DNA from 2 places in the Cellvibrio sp. genome. Region 2 is predicted to be linked to the other one. Evidence: predicted binding sites of a transcription regulator. Region 2 holds the regulator's gene; the other holds the start of a gene.
The links. The regulator FliA, encoded in region 2, starts transcription of late flagellar genes. The targets are predictions, from matches to a motif close to TAAAGTTATNNNNNNNNCGGCCGATANCC.

Region 1: ACWA6V_RS02470 (chemotaxis protein CheV) is a predicted target of FliA. The motif match lies at 8,040-8,068, and genes of this name have one in related genera.

The regions. Positions count from the first base shown of each region.
Region 1 covers NZ_JBRFPI010000021.1:2,064-20,072, reverse strand. The annotation lists gene flgG (flagellar basal-body rod protein FlgG) at 1-508, opposite strand, end outside; gene flgF (flagellar basal-body rod protein FlgF) at 571-1,314, opposite strand; gene ACWA6V_RS02495 (flagellar hook-basal body complex protein) at 1,590-4,019, opposite strand; gene ACWA6V_RS02490 (flagellar hook assembly protein FlgD) at 4,147-4,851, opposite strand; gene flgC (flagellar basal body rod protein FlgC) at 4,863-5,312, opposite strand; gene flgB (flagellar basal body rod protein FlgB) at 5,371-5,772, opposite strand; gene ACWA6V_RS02475 (CheR family methyltransferase) at 6,056-6,931, opposite strand; gene ACWA6V_RS02470 (chemotaxis protein CheV) at 6,986-7,942, opposite strand; gene flgA (flagellar basal body P-ring formation chaperone FlgA) at 8,166-8,870, shown strand; gene flgM (flagellar biosynthesis anti-sigma factor FlgM) at 9,058-9,378, shown strand; gene ACWA6V_RS02455 (flagella synthesis protein FlgN) at 9,469-9,945, shown strand; tRNA gene ACWA6V_RS02450 (tRNA-Arg) at 10,117-10,192, shown strand; gene ACWA6V_RS02445 (hypothetical protein) at 10,458-10,700, opposite strand; gene ACWA6V_RS02440 (DUF2177 family protein) at 10,725-11,129, opposite strand; gene ACWA6V_RS02435 (error-prone DNA polymerase) at 11,250-14,360, opposite strand; gene ACWA6V_RS02430 (Y-family DNA polymerase) at 14,367-15,887, opposite strand; gene imuA (translesion DNA synthesis-associated protein ImuA) at 15,887-16,648, opposite strand; gene ACWA6V_RS02420 (VRR-NUC domain-containing protein) at 16,850-18,009, shown strand, end outside.
Region 2 covers NZ_JBRFPI010000221.1:3,194-7,142, forward strand. The annotation lists partial or broken gene ACWA6V_RS13790 (Hpt domain-containing protein) at 1-467, opposite strand, end outside; gene ACWA6V_RS13795 (protein phosphatase CheZ) at 495-1,298, opposite strand; gene cheY (chemotaxis response regulator CheY) at 1,332-1,715, opposite strand; gene ACWA6V_RS13805 (RNA polymerase sigma factor FliA) at 1,916-2,659, opposite strand; gene ACWA6V_RS13810 (MinD/ParA family protein) at 2,755-3,579, opposite strand; partial or broken gene ACWA6V_RS13815 (flagellar biosynthesis protein FlhF) at 3,753-3,949, opposite strand, start outside.

The DNA.
Region 1 (18,009 bases), on a different contig from region 2:
ATTGTTGGGGTTCTACCTGGCCGGGAGTGTACGCATTGACTGTACCCGATGTGCCAATCGTAATTTTGTTGGCCCCTTCTGGAACAATAATCGCGGGCTCTAATAAGTAACCATCGGCATTGACTAGTTGGCCTTCACCATTAATTTGCAGCTGGCCATTACGGGTGTAGGCAATAGTTCCATCGGGTTGGAGCACTTGCAAAAAACCATGGCCGTCAATCGCAACATCCAATGATTGTTCAGTGACCTGCAATGTACCCTGGGTAAATTCTTTTTGGGTTGCAACAACACGCACACCCGCACCCAATTGCAAACCCGATGGCAATTCAGTTTCTTGGGTTTGTTGTGCCCCCGGTTGACGCTGGTTTTGATAAAGTAAATCTTCAAAAACGGCACGGTCACGCTTAAAACCAATGGTGCTGGTGTTGGCCAAATTATTGGAGATAGTGGTTAGCTGACGATCTTGCGCTGACAAGCCGGTTTTACTGACATAGAGTGCGGCATGCATGATATTTTCCTCGGGTTAAATACTTGTTATATGAACAAGCATTAAAAAAATGTTTACATCAATTACGACATCTGCAGCAGCTGTGCAGAACTGGCTGAGTTCTCTTCCGCTGTCTTCATGATTTTTACTTGCATTTCATATTGGCGCGCGAGGCTGAGAATTTGTGTAAATTCCTCAATCGCGTTGACGTTACTGCTTTCGAGCATGCCGCTACGCAAAGTGACTTCAACAGCAGGTAATGCCGGTTGCCCATCACGCTGGCGGAATAAACCGTCATCGCCTTTTTCAATTGCCTGAATATCGGGATTCACCAATTTGATTTGCCCCACCTGCACCATGGCTTCAGGCCCCTGCCCCTGCCCAACGATAGAAATAATGCCGTCGGCACCCACCTGCACTTTTTCATTTTCGGGAATATTGATGGGCCCGCCAGCACCCAACACCGGTAATCCATTGGCTGTACGCAGCATGCCTGTTGCGTCCACCGTCATGTTGCCGGCGCGGGTGTAGGCTTCAGTGCCATCAGGTGCTTGTACAGCAATGAAACCATTTCCCTGAATAGCAACATCAAGAGGATTGTTGGTAGCGATCATTGAGCCGGAAGTGAAGTCTGCGCGAGGGGATTCAGTCATCGCATAGGCTCGGGTTGGCTGGCCATCACCGTAATACACTCCCATACTGCGCGACTGCTCAAAGTCAGCGCGAAAACCGGTTGTGCTGAGATTTGCTAGATTATTGGCGCGGTTGGCTTGTGCCAGCATGTTGTGCTTGGCACCGGTCATAGCGATAAAGAGGGCTTTGTCCACGATCTGTACTCCAGTAATACCTAGCGCGATTCTTCACCGCTAGTTTTTTGGCAGATTTGCCGTTACTGGAGGTTTTGCAAGAGCGATGCCAAGTAAATAGGCAGTTTTCGATGAAATCTAAACCATTGATATTAATAGTAAAATCTGAAATAAACACAAGGCAAACGCGGAGCATAAAAACAGCGGAATAAATAAGCGGCAAACTGCTTCCGCTGTTTGCCGCTTGGCCAGGGTAGATATTGATGGGTATTGCTGAGCTCCACCCATCCAACCTATTAACGAAGGTTGATGATTGTTTGTGTGGTGGCGTTAGCTGTCTCAATGGTTTTTGCATTCGCTTGATAATTGCGTTGCGCAATAATCAGGTTCACTAACTGCTCAGACAAATCCACGTTCGACTCTTCCACAGCACCGGCCGTAATATTGCCCAATTGCGCAGAACCAGGCGCACCAATAATCGCCTCGCCCGTTTCAAATGTCTGTGCCCACATGGTATCACCTACTGGTTTTAATCCTTCAACACTGCTGAAGTTGGCCAGCGCCACCTGCCCTAATACCTGTGCCTCGCCGTTGGTAAAACGCGCGAATACAATGCCGGTATTGCTAATATCCAACCCGGCCAAACGGCCAGTTGCGTAACCATTTTGATCCAACTCTTCTACGGCAAATACACTACCAAATTGCGTACTACCCGCTAGATCAATTAAAAAGTTGGAGCTTGATGGTGGCTCTGCCACCGGAATTGTTCCACCTTGCAAAACATTCAATGGAGCCAGCGCGCCTATGGGTTCGCCATCCTCACCCAATGGAGTCCAGTTAGAAATAAGAATCGCATCAGTTGCGAACTCATCAATCGTGCCGTCCGGGGCAAAATGAAGGTTGAATGATGCCATTGTCGGCTCAGTATTTTGGGGCGACGGCAAAGTCGGATCAGGATCACCTACATTTTGGCCATCAATTTGTACATACATTTTCAAATGGTTAGCTGACGTAGCAGGATCTGCCGCGTCATAAGGCTGTTTTACAAAGTATTGGCGCATAACATGCGCGTTTCCCAAACTGTCATACACAGTAGTAGATGTTGCATGGTTAAAGGTTTTCTGATCAGTGGGGCTAAATGCATTAATGGGGATTGGAGTGAAAAAGTTAGGGATATTAATAGAACCAAACATGCTTCCACCAAAGACTGGCACAGTGGGGGTGCTACTTAAAACGGAATATCCCTCTTGCATGGTGACTGTGACAGTACCGCCAACAACTACCGCATTCACATCATCGTTCACAATCTGTGCAGCGCCCTGTGAACCTTGAACTTCAGCCGAACCACCGGCAGCATCAAATGCAAATTCGAGATCGCGTCCGGTTGCCGAAGTGACCACCAAATTACCATCGTCATCCAGATCCGCCGAAATTCCAAAAAGCGTTGATGAACTCAAATCATTAATCTCGTCCATCAAGACTGACATATTGGTAGTGTCACTCAGTAACACCCCATTCAACTTGAATGAGCCATTATTGGAAAATACCTTCGGCGGAACAGCTAAAGGATCATCGGCAAATAAAGTCGCAGTCGTAGTCGCAGTGGCCGAAACTCCCGCCAATGCATTCAACGCCGACGCAGTTTTATTAGCACCTGCACCATACTCGCTGATAAAGGGAAGATCAGTTCCATTGGGGCCGCGAATAATCAATGTCTGCGAACCATAATCATTGGTAACCTTGGGGATACCCTGGGTATGGGCAGTAGGATGTGCAACACCGGGAACCGCACTATCCACAGCACTCAGTGCCGTTGTTAAGGGGTTAACATCCGATGTTGGATCTACTGTGATAGTGATAGTAGACGCAACGCCGGTTGCCATATCGCGAAACGATAACTCACCAGTTATATCGTCCACGAAGGCTTGCACATTCACAGCTGATGGATTGTCAAAGTTGGCAGAGTTGATTAAATTGGCCAGCGCTGCGGGAGACGTTGCAGCGCCTGAATTTAAAATCAAATCCACATCGTCAATAACAGTTCCTGTTGGATCTATGCGGGTAATATTAAATGTTGTTGTATTGGTGGGGCTGAAGGTAATAGGAACAAAACCGGTGGTAATATCGCCGACATTCAAGTTGGTGGTTGTAGCAACTTTAGCGCCCAATTTTGCCAAATTGATGCCAGCACCATTAGTCGTAAATTCAGAGCCAGTAGTTTCCAGGACCAACTCATTAGAATCGAGATTGAGCGATGCACGTACAGCCGTTGTTTGACGAGGCTCCTGTGAACTTACATCAACACGTAAGTCACCCAATACCCCGCTAACATTACCATCTGCATCTGCAGCGAAACCTTGCAACAGCGCGTTTGTACCATTGACGATGTAACCATCCTTATCCAACCCAAAAGTACCTGCACGGGTAAACAGACGCTCACCATTTTTTTCCACTACAAAGAAACCTTCACCATTGACCGACATATCCAATTCATTTTGCGTAAATTTCAAATTACCCTGAGTAAATTGCTGGCGAATGTTTTGAATAGTCACGCCACTACCAGCGGTGTTTGAACCGCCACCAAGCAAGGTGCTGGTATATACGTCACCAAATTCCGTGCGCGAGGATTTGAAACCAATGGTGCTGGCATTGGCGATATTGTTACCGGTCACTTGCAGATCGGTATTGGCCGCACGAATTCCGCTTAACGCTGTATTGAAAGACATATTACACCTCGACCATAACGATTAATGGCTAAAAACTTTGTAATTTATGACGCAACTTTTAGAAACTATTCAGCCAACTTTTAACGTAACTATTTTTAAATAAAATAAATTCCAAGCCCAACAATCACTAATTAAATTGTTTTACATCTTTGGCATCGACTGCACCTATACCTGCAAGATTCAAAATAAGCGCACCATTTTCACCAATAGTCACACTATTCACGTTGGCGCTGAGCGATGTATTCAGCGCTTCAGATTTTCCATTTTGGGTCGCTGTGATTTCAAAACGGTACTTACCGGCGGCGGCAACCGAATCTTCATCGGCTTCCCAATCCAGCAATTCACCATTCACTTCCAGATTCTGACCATCCCAACGGAATACAGCTTCCCCAGCGGGCACATCGCCAACAGGGATAGCTTGTACAAGCGAACCGGTACTATCATAAATACTGACTTTCATATCCTTGGTGGGATAAGATAGGTCCACACTGCCTGCTACAATTCCTCCTTTTACCAAGGTGCTGGTATCCGATTCCACCGTCACACTGCGACCAACCAAGGACGATGCTTGCAGCGCATTATTAGACATAAAACTATTGAAGCTGGTATTTAAACGCTCCAAACCTTCCACTGAACTGAACTGTGCCAGTTGCGCCACAAATTCACTGTTGTCTTGCGGGCTTAATGGATTTTGATTGTTCATTTGCGTGATCATCAATTCAAGAAACGCAGCCTGCCCCAGTTCGTTGGTGTTCTTTTTTGTTTCTTGCTTTTTAGTGATGCTGAGATTGTCGGCAACATTGTTAGTTGCTGTTGCATTAGATACAGTCATGATTCAGCCCCTTATTGACCAAGCGTTAAAACGCGTTGAACCATTTGTTTGGCTGAATTCATCACTTCGACATTCATTTGAAATGAACGCGATGCAGCAATCATATTCGCCATTTCTTCAACCGGATTCACATTGGGGTAATACACATAACCTTCTTCATCCGCCTTTGGATGCGTTGGTTCATAACGGCGTTGCAGCGGTGCATCACTCTCTACAATACCGAGCACTTGTACGCCCGCTGCCGCATCAACTTCGTTATCACTGTAAGCGCCTTCAGTAACGCTGGCACGCATGGCGTCTTGTTGGATAGCAGCAAACACCGGCTGGCGACTGCGATAGACTTCATTCACACTGGAGCTGGCTGATTGCGCATTCGCCAGGTTGCTGGCGGTGGTATTTAAACGCAAACTTTGTGCGTTCATACCGGTGCCAGCGATATCAAAAATATTTCCAAGTGCCATGATTCAATACCTACAAAATGTGTTCAGAAAAAACGCCCACCAAAAGTTAATAACGGTTTTACTCGCCGCGAATCGCTGTGCGCAACCCGGTAAATTTGCTGTTTAGAAATTGAAAACTCGCTTGGAATGCCAAGGCATTTTTCATGTATTCCGCGTGTTCAATTTGATCTTCAACTGTGTTGCCATCAATGGATGGCTGTTGCGGTGTGCGATAGAGAACGTCGCCTTCATCTGTTGAGAAACCACTGCCATCAATATGACGCGATTGGGTGGTAGAGAGATCAAAGCCTTGGGATGCATTCATCTTTTGGTTCAACGCCTGCTTGAAATCCAGATCTTTTGCTTTGAAATTCGGGGTATCAATATTGGCGAGGTTATTTGCCAGCACACCCGCGCGCTCAGAGCGAAAGTGCAGCGCTGATTCGTGGATGCCGAGTGCTTTGTCGAAAGAGATAGACATATCAGGTTCGCCTTCTAGAGATGACAGGTGGCAACCAAAGCGGTTGTGACCTTTTGTTATTTACAACAAAGCAACGCCTGTGCCAACGGTCAAAAACAAACATAAACCATTGTTTTTAAAGGATTATAAAAATCTTTTTCGGTGGCTTTTTAAAAGCGGCAATAGCCAAGCGGCAAAGGTTTTCCGCTCATGGAGACAAGCTGCAAGGGAACGGCAAATAGCCCCAAAAAAAGAAAACCGGGAAAAAAGCCCGGTTTCAGGAAAGTGAATAGCACTGAAAAGCCTAAATCGCTTTGTAGAGAATACCCGGCTCGCAGCGCACCATTTCAAACAAATCAGCCGCACCGGCCAAACCTTCTGACGAACCAAGGAAGAGAATGCCTTGCGGCTTTAAGGAGGCGTGGATTTTTTGCAGGATTTGCCGCTTCAAATCGGCATTGAAATAAATCAACACATTGCGGCAAAAAACGATATCGAACTTGCCCAATGCAGCGTAGGAATCCATCAAGTTGAGTGAGCGAAAATCAATACGCTCCTTCACCAGACTTTTTACTCGCCAGACAACAGGTGTAGGGTTATCAAAGTAGCGCTCTAATCTTTCGGCAGATAACCCGCGTAAGACCGACAGCTTATCGTACTCTCCGCGCTTGGCCTGATCCAAGACAGTCGATGACAAATCAGTCGCCACAATTTGCACCTGCCGCGCCAAATTACCCATCGCCTGACGCTTGTACTCCTCGACCATCATACTGATGGAATAAGGTTCCTGCCCCGATGAGCAAGCAGCAGACCAAATGCGTACCGGGCCAAACATGCGGTTATTGCCTGCCATCAGTTGCGGCAGCAAGGTGTTTTTAAGATGGTCGTAGGGATAGATGTCGCGAAACCAAAAAGTCTCATTGGTGGTCATGGAATCGACCACCTGGTCTTTCAATTTGCGGTTGATCCCCAGCTTTAGTGCGCGCACCAATTCACCAAATGACGCGATATTATTTTCCTCCAAAATGCGGCGAATACGGTTGGTTACTAAATATTGTTTGTTATCGCCCAGCGAAATGCCGCAGGCGTCTTCAAGGAATTGACGGAATTGATCAAACTCGGCCTGGTCAATATTGTCTCGGCCCACCGGTTTGGCAAAAGGTGACTCTTTATTAATCATAGGCTTCCAATGTAAAACAATTGCCGCGCGTCAATTCGCAACGGCAATACAAAGTCAGGCTTCTTCAGGTGGCAACAAACTTTCACCGGTAATCGCCAGGACGCGATCATTTACGCGTTTTGCCAGCTCATCCGGATGGAACTTCGCGAGAAAATCATCTGCCCCCACCTTCCGCACCATGGCTTCGTTAAATACACCACTGAGAGATGTGTGCAGGATGATATGCAGTTTTTTCAGTTCAGGATGGTTGCGCACCTCAGCTGTAAAAGTGTAACCATCCATCTCCGGCATTTCGATGTCGCAGATAATCATGATGAGCTCTGCGTAAGGATCTTTTCCTTCTTTGATCAAGTCAGTTAAGTATTGGAAACCTTCTGCGCCATCTTTTTTGACAGTGGTTTTAATTCCCATTCCTTCAACTACACGCTGGATTTGTTTGCGCGCGATAGTCGAGTCATCAATGATCAATACATGTTTTTGTACTACGCGATCGGCGATACCGTCTTCAATCACACCTGCGCTAACTTCTTCTCGCGCCGGTGAGACCTCGGCAAGGATTTTCTCTACATCAATAATCTCCACCAATTGCCCATCAACCTGGGTGACAGCAGTCAGGTAATGCTCGCGGCCTGCTCCCTTTGGTGGTGGATGAATATCGCCCCAATTCATATTGACGATGCGTTCAACAGACCGCACCAGAAAACCCTGTGCGGTGCGATTGTACTCGGTGATGATGACAAAGCAGCTCTCGATATCCGGCAACTCGCGGCGGCCAATCGCAAGGTTCATATCCATTATGGGTATGGTGCCACCACGGATATGGGCAACACCACGCACTACCGAGCTACGACCAGGAATCGCATTGAGTTGCGGGCACTGAAGCACCTCCTTTACTTTGAAGACGTTAATGCCATACAACTGCTGACCGCCAAGCCGAAACAACAGGAGCTCCAGACGGTTTTGCCCAACCAACTGTGTACGCTGATTGACACTATCCATTACACCAGCCATGCAATTACCTCATTTATTCTCAAATTTCCGGCTCAGGTCATCTGCAAATTGGCCACAGCTATACGGCACAGTATTTGCTTTGATGCTTAGTAAAGCAGCTTAGCGGCAAAAAAGTGTCAGGCTTTAGTCGTTAATGATCCAGACTGGCACTCAGTTCTTACCCTTGAGGATAGGACAAAATATGGAACTTCCTAGTTTTTACAGAACTTTCTTGCGGAATATTTTGCGCCACAGTTCGGGCGTAGCTGCTGCATCAGCTCTATTGATCACCTACTCGTCCACTATTGGTGCCGCACCAGTTTATCCACCACTGCAATTGAAACAGGACATTGCCAGTTTTTTGGCGAAAGAGTATTCAACGATTGAGCATGAACGTATCGACATCAGCGTAAGCAATCTGGACAACCGCCTGCGCCTGGAGACCTGCGCATCACCACCCATATTCACCACTCAGGACACGACAGGTTACGGGGGAAACATTAGCGTTAAAGCCACGTGCGAAAGCGGCAAGAAATGGTCAGTACACGTCCCGGCACAGGTCAATATTTACCGCCCAACGCCTGTGGCGCAGGGCAATATCGCTCGCGGCGAGCTAATCACCGGCGAGCACATTACCAGCCAATTGATGAATATCAGTGATATCCGGCAGGCTTTTCTGACCACCACCAGCGACATTATTGGCAAACAAGCAAAGCGGAATATTAGCCGGGGCGAACCCTTTAAATCTGCCGCTCTCGATGCCCCCACTGCGATTAAGCGCGGTGAAATTATCATCTTGGAAGCGCTCGCGGGGAGCATCAAAGTCAGTAGCGCAGGCACCGCAATGACCGATGGCCGCATAGGTCAAACAATCAGGGTGCGCAATAACTCATCTGAGCGAATCATCAGTGGGATAGTTGTTCGGCAAGGGGTAGTCCAAACCCTCTGAATTGTGAAAGTTTTTTTAATTTATTGCTAAAGTTAAGCAACAGCTGGCCGATAGCCTGCTAGGGACTCTTTAAATACACAGCGTTGGGCTAGATTAAAGAGGATCCTTTGTCACGACATAGCAACCGCGGCATTTTTACAGTTAATCGCTGATGGGGTTAATCGCCATTGGCAAACAGGGGAACAAAATGAACTTTAACACCAACAACTCACTGGACTCTGTGGGCACCAAAGGTACCCGCAGCAAGCCCGCAACACCGAACACGGGTGAGGCAAAAGCACCTGTTCCTGCCGATATTGCCCCCGCAAACAAGGGCCTTGGTGATCAGGTGGTGCTGAGCCAAGAAGCGCAAACTTTGGGGCGCCTGCAGGCCAAAATCAATAATGCGCCAGATGTTGATATGGATAAAGTCGCCGAAATTAGACGCGCAATCGCTGAAGGCCGCTTCGAGATCAACGCTGAGCGTATTGCTGAGAATATGCTCAACCAGAACGATCTTCTGGGCTAAGAATTGCTTTAGGAGTTAAACGCACTCTCCCCCGGAGTGTTTTTGATTCGCTCGATTTAATTTGTGTCACCCCAAAATGAAGAGGTTGCTATGTCTCTCGATATCACTTTACTGCGCCAGATGATTACGCAGGATTCTGCTGCTATTTCCCAACTCAAACACTTGTTAGCGCAAGAGCGCATCTTGCTTGAACAGCGCAAACAAGATGAACTCCCACAAATTATTGAGCAAAAGGCCATACTGGTCGAGCAGTTAAATAACAGCGCCAAGCAACGTCAGCAAATACTGAACGCACTCAGCTTACCGGCTAATGCAAATGGTTGGGATTTATTTCTGCAGCGCAATGCAGCCACGCTACCACTGCGCGATGAATGGAAAATGCTGGTAAGTGAGTTTGAAGACTGCCAAAAAATGAACGACATCAACGGCAAAATGATCGCACGCTCCCAACAAACACTAAGTCATCTGCTCGGGTTGCTACGAGGTAAAGTTGCAGCACCAGCACTGTATAATGCACAGGGTGCTAAAACCCAGTACACCTCCTCCTACACAGTCGCCAAGGCCTGATCACCACATAACAAAAAGGGCGCAACCTTGGGGTTGTGCCCTTTTTTGTTTTTAATGTCCCGTCCTGAAATAGGTTTACACCTTGGATTCTGTAGAAAAACTTCTTACAATGCCCGCCGCTTAGCGCAGCTGGTAAATTCCTACACCGGTTTTTTCGCGTTAACCCATCAAGTCCTCATAGCTTAAATGGATAGAGCACCTGCCTCCTAAGCGGGCGATCCAGGTTCAATTCCTGGTGGGGACACCACTTTATTATTGCTGTAAAAAAATACCTCATCGCCGAAAAACTTCCTTCATCGCCTTCTCCTTTGCAAGCTTATTAAACAGCTCATCCAGATAGAAGATTTTTTGTATTAACTTTTATCCAGTGTGATCGAAGTTAAATTCAAGCACGACAAAAGCTAAACAACTAATTCTTCAGGCTCCGCAGATACATCAAATAACTCCCCGAGACACCCATTAGCACCTGCGAGCAAAAGAGATGGACTCTTCATTACAAAGAATAGGAGAAATCACGGCCAAGGCGCGGGAGTAACGCTCACGTATTGGGCTCCGCCCTCAGAAGGCTCAGGCTCCAAGGTTTGCGCATCGAGCCCACAAGCAATTTTGCGAAACTCCTCCTGCACGCCTGCAAAGGCATCTTTGTGTAAAGAGTTTTCGTTGTTAGGATTGTTTGCAATAATCCATTCGATCAACGCGTTGATTTTGCTGTTTACCTCCATGGCAAATGCCACTTTTTCCGGTGCTTTAGACATCGCCTACTCCGCTATTAATGAATATTAATGTCCGGCAAATATTCTTGCCGCATAAAATCCTGCCAGCGCAGAAACGGCACTGACAAAAGCGCCCCACGCAATATCGACTAACGTGAGGGATAAAGACCAACCTTTTAAAGTTGCCATATTGGTCAGGTCATAACTGCCATAGGCAATAACACCTAATCCCAAGCCCAGACCGACGGCCATTAACCAGTTTTGCTCGCGCAGTGCCGGGCTGATAGCAAATAAAACCAATCCTGCCAGATACAACACATAAAAAATTATCGCCGGAACGATTCTGACTTCTACGGACATGAGCTCCCCCATGTGTGATTGATAGAAACTTTTAGCGATCAGGGTTAACCAAACAAAGTCCATTACACAAAATACAACCGCCGCACCGAGATAAGCAGCAATGTAGGGCATAGAAATTCACCATCACAAATTAATAATGATCGCAGCCAGGAGAAAAAAGGTCTGTGCGGTAGCTAACGTGAAAGGAGAAATCGAATCATTCGTTGCAGGTATTGATAGAGAGAGTAAATACTAATGAAAATCGCGCGATTTTAGCGACAAAGAATCAATACGCGCTGAATAGTCATGTAATTGGCCTGCGATAACATGAACCACCGGGCTGGAAACATTATCGTTATTCACTTCAACTGTGCCTTTGATTAACAATAATCTGGACGTCAGCAAAGCCTGGCGAAATGTTTCCTGGGTGCCCTTCCACACAATGACATTGATATTCCCGGTTTCATCCTCCAAGGTTAAAAACAATGCACCGCTGGCAGTACCGGGGCGCTGCCGTCCGGTCACCAAACCGGCGACGCGGACAAAACTGCCGTGACGGAGATCTTTAAGTTCAGCGTATGTTTTACAACGGTTAAATGGATATTCATTTCGCAACAATGACATCAAATGCGGGCGCAAGCTCAAGCCAAGCGTATCGTAGTCATTCAATACATCCTGCTCAATCGTCGGGGCAGCCGTAAACAAATCATCCTGATCAGTAGTTTCTGCATCATCCAACAATTCAGAAAAAGGATTAACCGCCGCTGCAGCCCAACGCGATGCATGCCTGTCACCGGCTAAGCTGCGCAACACATCGGCAGATGCAAGATATTGCAAATCGATGGCTGTTAAGCTTGAGCGTCGAGAAAGATCTTGTAGAGAACTGAATGGTTTTTCAGCTCGCCATACCTGCAACAATTGTGCCTTGTTGTGATCCAGATTTTTTATTTCACAAAAACCCAAGCGTATTCCAAATGGGTGAGAAGAAACAGACGCTGCAACTTTTTCCAATCGATGCTCATAGTGACTGCAATTAATATCTACCGGCAATACTGCAATATCATGGCGCCGCGCATCTTGAATCAATTGTGATGGCGAATAAAATCCCATCGGTTGGCTATTTAATAACGCACAATAAAATGCTGCTGGATGATGGCATTTTATCCAGGATGAGGCATAAGCCAGCAGCGCAAAACTCGCAGAATGGGACTCGGGAAATCCGTAGCCACCAAAACCTTTTACTTGCTCAAACAAGCGAATGGCAAAATCCATTTCGTAACCACCTTGCAACATCCCATCAATAAATTTTTTCTCAAATTTCATTAACGTACTGTTTTTCCCCCAACTTGCCATAGCGCGACGCAACTGATCTGCTTCGCCGCCGGTAAAACCGGCGGCCACCATCGCAAGGCGAATGACCTGCTCTTGAAAAATAGGAATTCCAAACGTTGCGCCTAATACTTCTTTTATCGCATCGTTGGGCGAGTCGTCTTCTTCAAGTCCATTCCTACGCCGCAGATAGGGATGCACCATGCCACCTTGAATTGGACCGGGGCGAACAATCGCAATTTGTACTACCAAATCATAAAACTTTCTCGGCTTCAAACGCGGCAACATCGACATTTGCGCACGCGACTCAACCTGAAAAGTTCCTACGCTATCGCCTGCGCACAGCATTTCATAGGTAGCGGGATCTTCAGGTTCAATATCTTTTAATGATTGAATAGCCGGATTGTAGCTATGGATATAATCGAGCGCTTTACGCAATACCGTCAACATTCCCAATGCCAGCACATCAACTTTGAGCAAACGCATAGCTTCAAGATCTTCTTTATCCCATTGGATTAAGGTGCGATCTGGCATGGATGCATTTTCGATAGGAACCAAATCGCTAATTTTATCTTGCGCAATAATAAATCCCCCCACATGTTGGGATAAATGCCGGGGAAAACCGAGAATCTGGCTTACCAAAATAAAAAAATGCTTCAACACTTGTTGTTGCACTTGCAAACCGGAAGCTTCAATTCGTTTAACAAGATCGACAGGCTTATCCCACCATGCGAGCGACTTTGCCAGTAAATCAACCAATGTATCTTCCATGCCCAAGGCTTTACCCACATCACGCACAGCACTGCGTGAACGATAAGTGATAACAGTCGCTGCAATAGCGGCGCGCTCTCGCCCGTATTTAGTGTAAATATATTGAATAACTTCTTCGCGGCGGGAATGTTCAAAATCCACATCAATATCCGGTGGCTCATCCCGCTCTTTGGAAAGAAAGCGCTCAAATAGGACCTTGATTTTGTCAGGTGAAATTTCTGTAATGAACAAGCAATAACACACCACACTATTGGCTGCAGAACCTCGTCCTTGGCATAAAATATTCTGCTGACGAGCAAACTGCACAATGTCGTAAACGGTTAAGAAAAAATATTCGTAGCTTTCTTCTTCAATTAAACGCAATTCTTTTTCAATTGTTTCTTCTACATGAGAAGGAACACCATTGGGCCAACGATCATGTTTTCCATAGTAGACTAGCTTGCGTAAATATTGAATGGGCGTGTAATTTTCAGGAACTAACTCTTCAGGATATTGATAACACAACTCTTCCATAGAAAAAGTACACAAATCAGCGATTGTGCAAGTCTCCTGCAATAATGTATCAGGATACAGCCGCGCCAATTGCTCAAGGGATTTAAGATAAGCTTCGGCATTAGGTTCAAGCCGTGTGCCTAGCTCATCTATAGAAGTATTGTGCCGAATAGCAGTGAGGGTATCTTGTAGTGGTTTGCGCTCTTTGCTGTGCATCAACGCATGGCCACACGCAACCAGCGGAATATTTTTCTTGCGACTGAGCGCCAACCAGCGCGGAAATACTTCTTGCTCCCCACCCCATAATTGATGATCAATACCAATCCATAACCGATGTTTAAAGGCGTTATAGAGTTGATCGATCACCGTTTCCGGTTCGATAATATCGCTGCCTAATTGCCCCAACCAAATGATTAAACAATGCTGCAAGCGGAAGCGCAGATCTTCAAAATGCGCTTCATATTCGCCCTTGGATGCACGGCGACGCGCAAGCGTGATAAAACCAGAGAGTTCCGCATAAGCAGTGCGCGTCGGAGCAAGTACGACCAAACGCATGCCATTACTGAGCGTAAAACGGCTACCTACAATTAATTTAAACTCCAACTCTTTCGCTGCAACAAAGGCCTTTACAACACCAGCCAATGAACACTCATCGGTAATCGCAATCGCGTCATAACCTAATTCAGCAGCGCGATGCACATATTCCGGCGGATGCGAAGCACCGGTCAGAAACGTAAAATTGGTCGTGCTGAATAAATGGGCGTAGCGCATGGAAAACTACCCGTAAATACCTTGCACAAACCACTGCTTTTTGTGCAAATCGCGAAACACCCAGAGGCGCACATAATCGTTGCGCTGTGCTAAAAAATAATCGCGCGCACTTGGCGCTTTCCACCAATTACCTTGCAAGCGCTCAGGGCCAGAGAGCAAGGTTAAATATCCACGCCAATACAATCCCCGCTTGCGCACTTCAATTTCAATCGGCGATTTAAATAACCAACACGGCCGCAGCGATGCTAAATGGCGATCTGGCAATTTCTGGTTAGATGGCTGGTTAAGTGCAATGAGCTGATTGCTTTCTTCGGGAATATAACTATCGCGGTAGCTGAGCTTGTAAATGCAGGCATCACCCAACCGGGCTTTTAACTTTGCAGCAGTCGTCGTAAATGCCTGGCTATTATGTTTGCGCCTGGAATCAAACTCCAACAATTGCGAGTGCGTTTGAATGGGCTGGATATTGCGACAACTCAATGTGAGCGTATCCACCTCAAAAGGAAGGTCGCGGTTTTCCAATTGGATCAAGGTGAGGTCAAAAAATAATTGCCAGTGGCTTTGCGCTGTATCGGCGTAAATCGCCATAACCTCTTTGCTGTGATAAATATCGGCCAGCGTCCATTCAATTTGATGGGTTTCCCATTGGCGCTTGCGTAAAAAATCGGCTAATTGCTGCAACAAATGTTCGACCGGCACTTGCAGCTGGTCAATTTGATGGATGGGATATTCAAACTGGATTTCTTCATTAAAAAACTCCTGCGGCTTATACATCACCACCGGTTTTTCAAACAATGACGATTGCTGAAAATCCTGATCGATACCAAAAATATCGCATAGTGTTTTTGCGAACTCTTGCCCGAACCGCTTTTTGATACTGCTGATCGATTGCGCCGCAATTTGCCGTGCAATATCACCGAAAGTTACAAAACCGGTTTTTTCCAGCGTATCAACTTGAGCGGGATAATCATGCAACAACTGAATCGGCAATTGCTGCAATCGCTCCACAAAAACCGGTTTGCTTTCATTGCCGTGAATATCGTAATGAACAAAGGATAACAGCCAAGCCGCTTGCGCCGAGTGCGCCAAGCCTATCGCCAGAGTCAGATTTTTTGCGGCAAAAAATTGCAGGACTTTTTCAACAAACGCGTGTACACCACCAAACAACATTAAGCAGCTGGAAATTTCCAACAACAAGCCTGACTGGGGAACCTGTTTGCTCGTATAGGTTTCGATATAAGGGGTAAACGCATACAACTGAGCTGAAAGTTCAGCTAATAACCGCTGCTCAGATGAAAGATCGCGCTCTTGATGAACACATCCACTCAATAGCTGCGCGGTCGATGCATCCATGCCCTGCACTACACCTCTGGCTATAGCTGCAGCATTTGCCCAGATCACATGCCGCTGCTCAAGAATTGCTAAAGCGGCATCATGGTGGAGATCAATCGCAAGCGCGTGGGCAGGTAAATCCGGCAAGCGCAGCGCGAGCCAAAGGCGATCTGGACGAGAAGTTGCTCGCATCATTACTTACGGCCACGCCGCCCTCCGCGCTGGGGCCGAAGATGAACCACATTGGATTTGGGCTTGCCGGTTTGATCCAGCAAATGATGCGACGCAAAACCTTGCCAGTTATGCGGCAGCGGCAATAACACCGGCTGCATCAGCGCAGCCAGCTCGCCTTTTTGTTTGAAGATATGCACCTGCAAATCCTGCGCTTGCAGGCTAATGGTCAGGCGCAAACTGGCTGGTGAACTTTGCTCGGCAGCTGCCGCCGGGCGAAATAACACATACAAACCCTGCCCCTCTGTGGCCGCCAATTGGCATTTGCGCAGCTCCGTGTAATTCAAAGATTGCGTTGGCTGCCACGCCAACACTGCCTCGCAGGTATTGGCGCGGGTTAGCTCAATAAAACTGAACAGGAAATCAGCCTTGTTGCTGCTCTCCACTACCAACACTCGCTCCAGATCTATCCCCGCCTTGATCAACGCTTGTGCAAAAGGCACGCAGGGAGGGTTGAGTAATACAATCAAACCCTGGGTATTAGTTAATGCCGGAGTCAACAAAAGCCATTCCGATTGCACAAAACCTTGCTGACAGACCTCAACCAAATTAGCGGACGGCCAGCCGCCACCCAGCAACTGCGCATTCAGCTCGCTATAACCCGTATCCCGCGTAGGTGATGGCGCGAGCCTGTGCGAGCCACCGCGCCAGATATCGCGACGGCAAAGCAATTGCTCCAAATCCGGGACGCTTGTCAGCGGATTATCGGGGGGATTGGGGGTCATAGTGGAGGTTTTTCAGGACTCGATAACTGTATTGATATACAGTATAGTGGCAACCCCCTAATCAGCGTCAAGCAAAAGCATTAGACTATTTTGCACTAATCGAATCGCTCAATTGGGGTTGTATTATTTAACATTCAACAAAATGTCTTGTGGCAATATGTTTTATAAATAAGGCCTTCGATCGCTTGGATTTACGCAGCAATGAGCCAATCAACAACAAACACAGCTGATCTCGCAGCGGATTATTACCTGACTAACTTCCAGTTTTTGGTGGATTGGGTATTGCAACGCTATGCGGATTTACTCAGCGCCGATGAACTCCATTTTCTTGCTTGCTTCCAACAGTTACCGCGCACCAGCCAATGTTTATTAGTGCGCTTATCCAGTCGTAAAGGCCCGTTATTTCGCCACGATAAATTGCACTATGCCGAGATAGAATCCATTGAGCACGCGGCGACTGAATTAATTGCAGCCGGCCTGCTCAGCGATAACGCCTTACTCAGTATTGATGAAGTCGCAAACCTGCTTACCAAAACCGAGTTGCTCAATCTGTTCAAGGAACATTTACAGGGAGCAAAACAAGCGCACAAAGAAAAATTGATTGCACAACTGACCGAACAGTTTCCAGAATCGAAAACCTGGCAAGACTGGACGAACCATCAACTTGGCACAACTTATCGGCTGGATAACCAAGCCATTATCAGTACCTTATTGTTATTATTTTTTGGCAATGCCTATCAAGACCTCACCGAATTTGTGTTGCAGGATTTGGGCTTGTATCGCTATGAAAATTACTCCATCGATCACCAGCACCGCATTTTTAAAAATCGCGCGGAATTGGAACAATACCAACAATTAATCCAGTTGCGCGATGAGTTGCAACTCGCAGCAGAAATAGAACATTTAACCAATCTTGCCAATCGCATTCCCGCGCAGCTGAACCATGCAGGCTTGCAGCGGCGCCGGGCGCGCTTGTGCAATCAATTAGCCTATGAACTGGAACGTGCAGACGAGCACACACTCGCACTCCAACTCTATTGCCAAAGCCATTTGCCACCCGCGCGTGAACGCCGAATCCGCCTACTGGAAAAACAGGGCGATATTGCGGGCGCATGGCAACTGCTTGGTGAAGTGTTGAATTCACCTTGCGATGAACATGAGCTACAAGTTGCCCAACGGATGGCGCCGCGCCTTGCTAAAAAAGTGGACGAAACTATTGTCAAACAAACACGCGCTCGGGTTATCGAGCAACAATTAATCCTGCCACAATTAGTCGATGAAAATAATAATATCCTGCGCGTTGAAGAAGTTGTGCGGCAATTTGCCCACACCGACGAATCGCCCTGCTTTTATGTCGAAAA
Region 2 (3,949 bases):
GTAGGAGTTTCTGCAGCCACAGTTTGGATGACAGCCGGGATGTTTGCACTTGCAGCTTCAGCGGCTTCATCCAAATCGGCGCAGGAAACCAAACGCTCCAACGCAGCAATTAATGAATGATCCACTGGTGGCAAGGCTTCGCGTTGAGAAACTAATTCAAACTGTTGGTTCACTAAGTCCAACGCTTCTAACACTACATCCATTAATTCAGAGGTAACGGCGCGCTTTCCATTACGTAAAATATCAAACAAGTTTTCTGTCAAATGACAACATTCAACCATCGGGGTCAACGCCAAAAAGCCTGCGCCACCTTTTACGGTATGAAAACCGCGAAAGATTGCATTCAGCAAATCTTTATCTTCAGGGCGCTGCTCCAAGTCAACCAATTGCTGGCTGAGGCGCTCAAGGATTTCTCCCGCCTCTACCAGAAAATCCTGGAGAATATCCTCGTCATCACCAAAACTCATTCAACGTTCCTCGCGTGACCCGCAGACTTAAAAACCAAGACTCGACAATAAATCATCTACATCGTCTTGCCCGGACATTACATCTGCACGCTCTTTATTAATTTGTGGGCCTTCGGCTTCGACCTTGCGCTTATTCATAATTTCTTTGTCATGTTCGAGTGTCTCGCTGTCATTCGAAAGCCCAGCAATTTCCTCCACTTGACCTGCAATACGCACCAGACTGACCAGATCTTTTTCAACATCGTTAATTAAACCGATCACGCGCTTTAACACTTGCCCAGTTAAATCCTGAAAGCCCTGCTCCAGTACAATGTCTTGTAAATTTTTACTTAATTGCTCTGTGCCAGTAACCATCTGCCTGAGAAAATCATCCATGCGGTCATAGAGCTGGCGAAATTCATCAGGGCCCATTTCACGCCGCTTAAGCCGCGCCCATTCTCCACGTAAGCTACTAGCCTCTTGCCCGAGGTTCATCGCTATAGGCGCTGCCTCATCGACCATATCCATGGTTTTTTCAGCTGCTTTTTGTGTGAGATCAATAACGTAATTCAAACGATTTGATGCATCGTGAATATCTGAGTTGGCAATTTTAGGCGGCTCTTTGGTTAAATCCGCGTCCACATTAAAGTTGACAATAGCGTTGTGCAGACCGCGCGTTAAACGCCCTACCGACTGGAATATATGTCGGTCGCGCGCCTGAGTGATGGTGTGAATCAGCACCGATGCCTCTTCGAATTGATTGCTTTGCAATTTCTCCGCGAGCAGCTTGGCGCACTCTTTCAATTCGACAACAAATTCTTCGTTGAAAGATTTTTGGGGTTCAGATGCCATGACAACGCCTTATTTATTATTTGATCGAGCCACTTAACCTACGCGATCAAAAATCTTCTCGATTTTTTCCTTGAGTGCTTGCGCGGTAAATGGTTTGACTACATAACCATTAACACCCGCTTGCGCTGCCTCAATAATCTGGTCGCGCTTGGCCTCTGCCGTTACCATCAAAACGGGTAAGGTGCGCAACTTTTCATCTGCGCGAACGGCTTTCAGCAAATCGATACCAGTCATACCTGGCATATTCCAATCTGTGACTAGAAATTGAAAGTCGCCACTTTTCAGCATCGGCAATGCTGTAACACCATCATCCGCTTCATGGGTATTGGAAAAACCCAAATCCCGCAGCAAGTTTTTAATAATCCGTCGCATTGTTGAAAAGTCGTCAACAATTAAGATTTTCATATTCTTATCCAACGCAACCTCCACTCACCCTGACGGGATTTTCATTTAATCATAGTCTAGTAGGAGTTGAAGCTTCGGCCAGTTCCGGCGTATAAATCTTCAACTTTTAATTCGAATCATAGTCCAAATCGCTGAAAACACAGAGTTTTTAACAACTACCTTGCCATTGGAGCGATGCTTTTTGCTCGATTCGTTTGTTATTTAAACAATCATCAGCCCGATTGCCAATCTGCCAATTTATGGCGCAGCCGCGCGGCTGCCTGACTGTGGATCTGGCTCACCCGGGATTCACTGACCCCAAGCACCATACCAATTTCTTTCAGGTTTAGTTCTTGATCGTAATAGAGTGCCAGCACCATGCGCTCGCGCTCGGGCAAGAGGGCTATTGCCTTCATCAGCGCTTTTTTTAAGCCATCGCGCTGAATACCGTCGAGCGGGCTGACAAAGGCGCTGCTGTGCTCAGATGCATCAATATTGCTGTCTTCTTCGCCAAAGGTTTCTTCATAGCTGAATAGGCGGCTACCATTGGAGTCTTGCAGCATTTCAAAATATTCATTGAGCCCAACACCCAGCTCAGCAGCGACTTCACTGTCAGTCGCATCACGGCCGGTGCGCGCTTCAACTGCGGCGACGGCTTGGGAAACACGGCGTGCATTGCGGTGCACTGAGCGCGGCACCCAATCGCCGCGGCGCATTTCGTCAACAATTGCGCCGCGAATACGGATACCTGCATAAGTTTCAAAGCTGGCACCGCGGGAGGCATCGTATTTTTGGGAGGCTTCTATAAGGCCGATCATGCCAGCCTGGATAAGATCGTCTACCTGCACGCTAGCCGGCATGCGCATCATCATGTGATAGGCAATACGCTTGACCAAAGGCGCGTAGTCTTCAATATTGATCTGTACATCAAGTAAGGTTTTTTTATCGTACATGGCTAAACCATTGACTACGGCCATTGAGCACCTTCTTATCAGCAACAACCCTGCGTTTTACCAACAACTTGGCGGCACAACGTATTACATCCCTATTTTTTTTTGCATCTCTCTGCAAGCTAGCGCGCATTCGCAGCCTGCAATAAACGCTCTACAAAAAATTCCAGGCGCCCTGTAGGCGAGTTGGGCAGTGGCCATTTATCCACGACTTGTGCGAGTGCGCGTATGGCGACAGACGCTTTGGAAGTAGGTGCAAATTCCAGCAGGGATTTTTGTTTTTGTACCGCTTTGCGCACGTTTTCGTCGAAGGGAACCTGGCCGACAAATTGCAAAGTCACATCCAAAAAACGTTCGCATACAGTATTAAGCTTATTAAACATATTGATGCCTTCCTGCGGAGTGCGCGTCATATTCGCCACCACCCGGAAACGCTGCATGCCGTATTCTTTATTGAGTAATTTGATCAGTGCGTAGGAGTCGGTAATGGATGACGGTTCGTCGCAGACAACAATAATGACTTCATTGGCAGCGCGCACAAAACTCACCACCGTATCGGAAATACCAGCTGCCGTATCGATAACCAGGATATCAACCTGATCAGAAAGATCATTGAAGGCATTAATAAGCCCTGCGTGTTCAGCAGCGCTTAATTCTGCCATGCGTTGCACGCCAGATGACGCAGGAACAATCTTCATACCTGCAGGCCCACTTACCAGTACGTCCGCTAAACTGTGGGTGCCGGCAAGCACATCAGCCAGTGTGTGGGTCGCCCTGATACCCAGCAGCACATCGACATTGGCTAAGCCCAAGTCAGCATCCAACAACACCACACGCCGACGCAATTCAGCCAACGCAATGCTGAGGTTAACGGAAATATTGCTCTTACCTACTCCGCCCTTGCCGCCGGACACAGCGATCACTTGTACTGGTCGCATTTGGCTCATCTACACATAACTCCAAACCTATTTCTTCGAGTTGTACGCCCGGTTGCCGGTTGGGTCTTGGGGTACACAAATGGTGATCTGAGTATAGATAGGGATTGGAATTTCATCCGACTAATTTCAGTTTCACCGACAAATTCCTGTGGTTATAACTGCTACTGTTTAATCCCCACTGTTTAGGATACTGCCGTTGTTGGATTGGATTTAAGCAATGCGACGGCTTTTGATACCAATTGATGCGCACGTGCCACGTCCAAATTTTTGGGAATGTCTTGCCCGTCAGTGGTGTAGGCGATCGACAAGCGGTTTTGTATAGCAACACCCAAGGCTTCACCAATACTTGCCGTCTCATCCAATTTGGTAAGGATGCAAC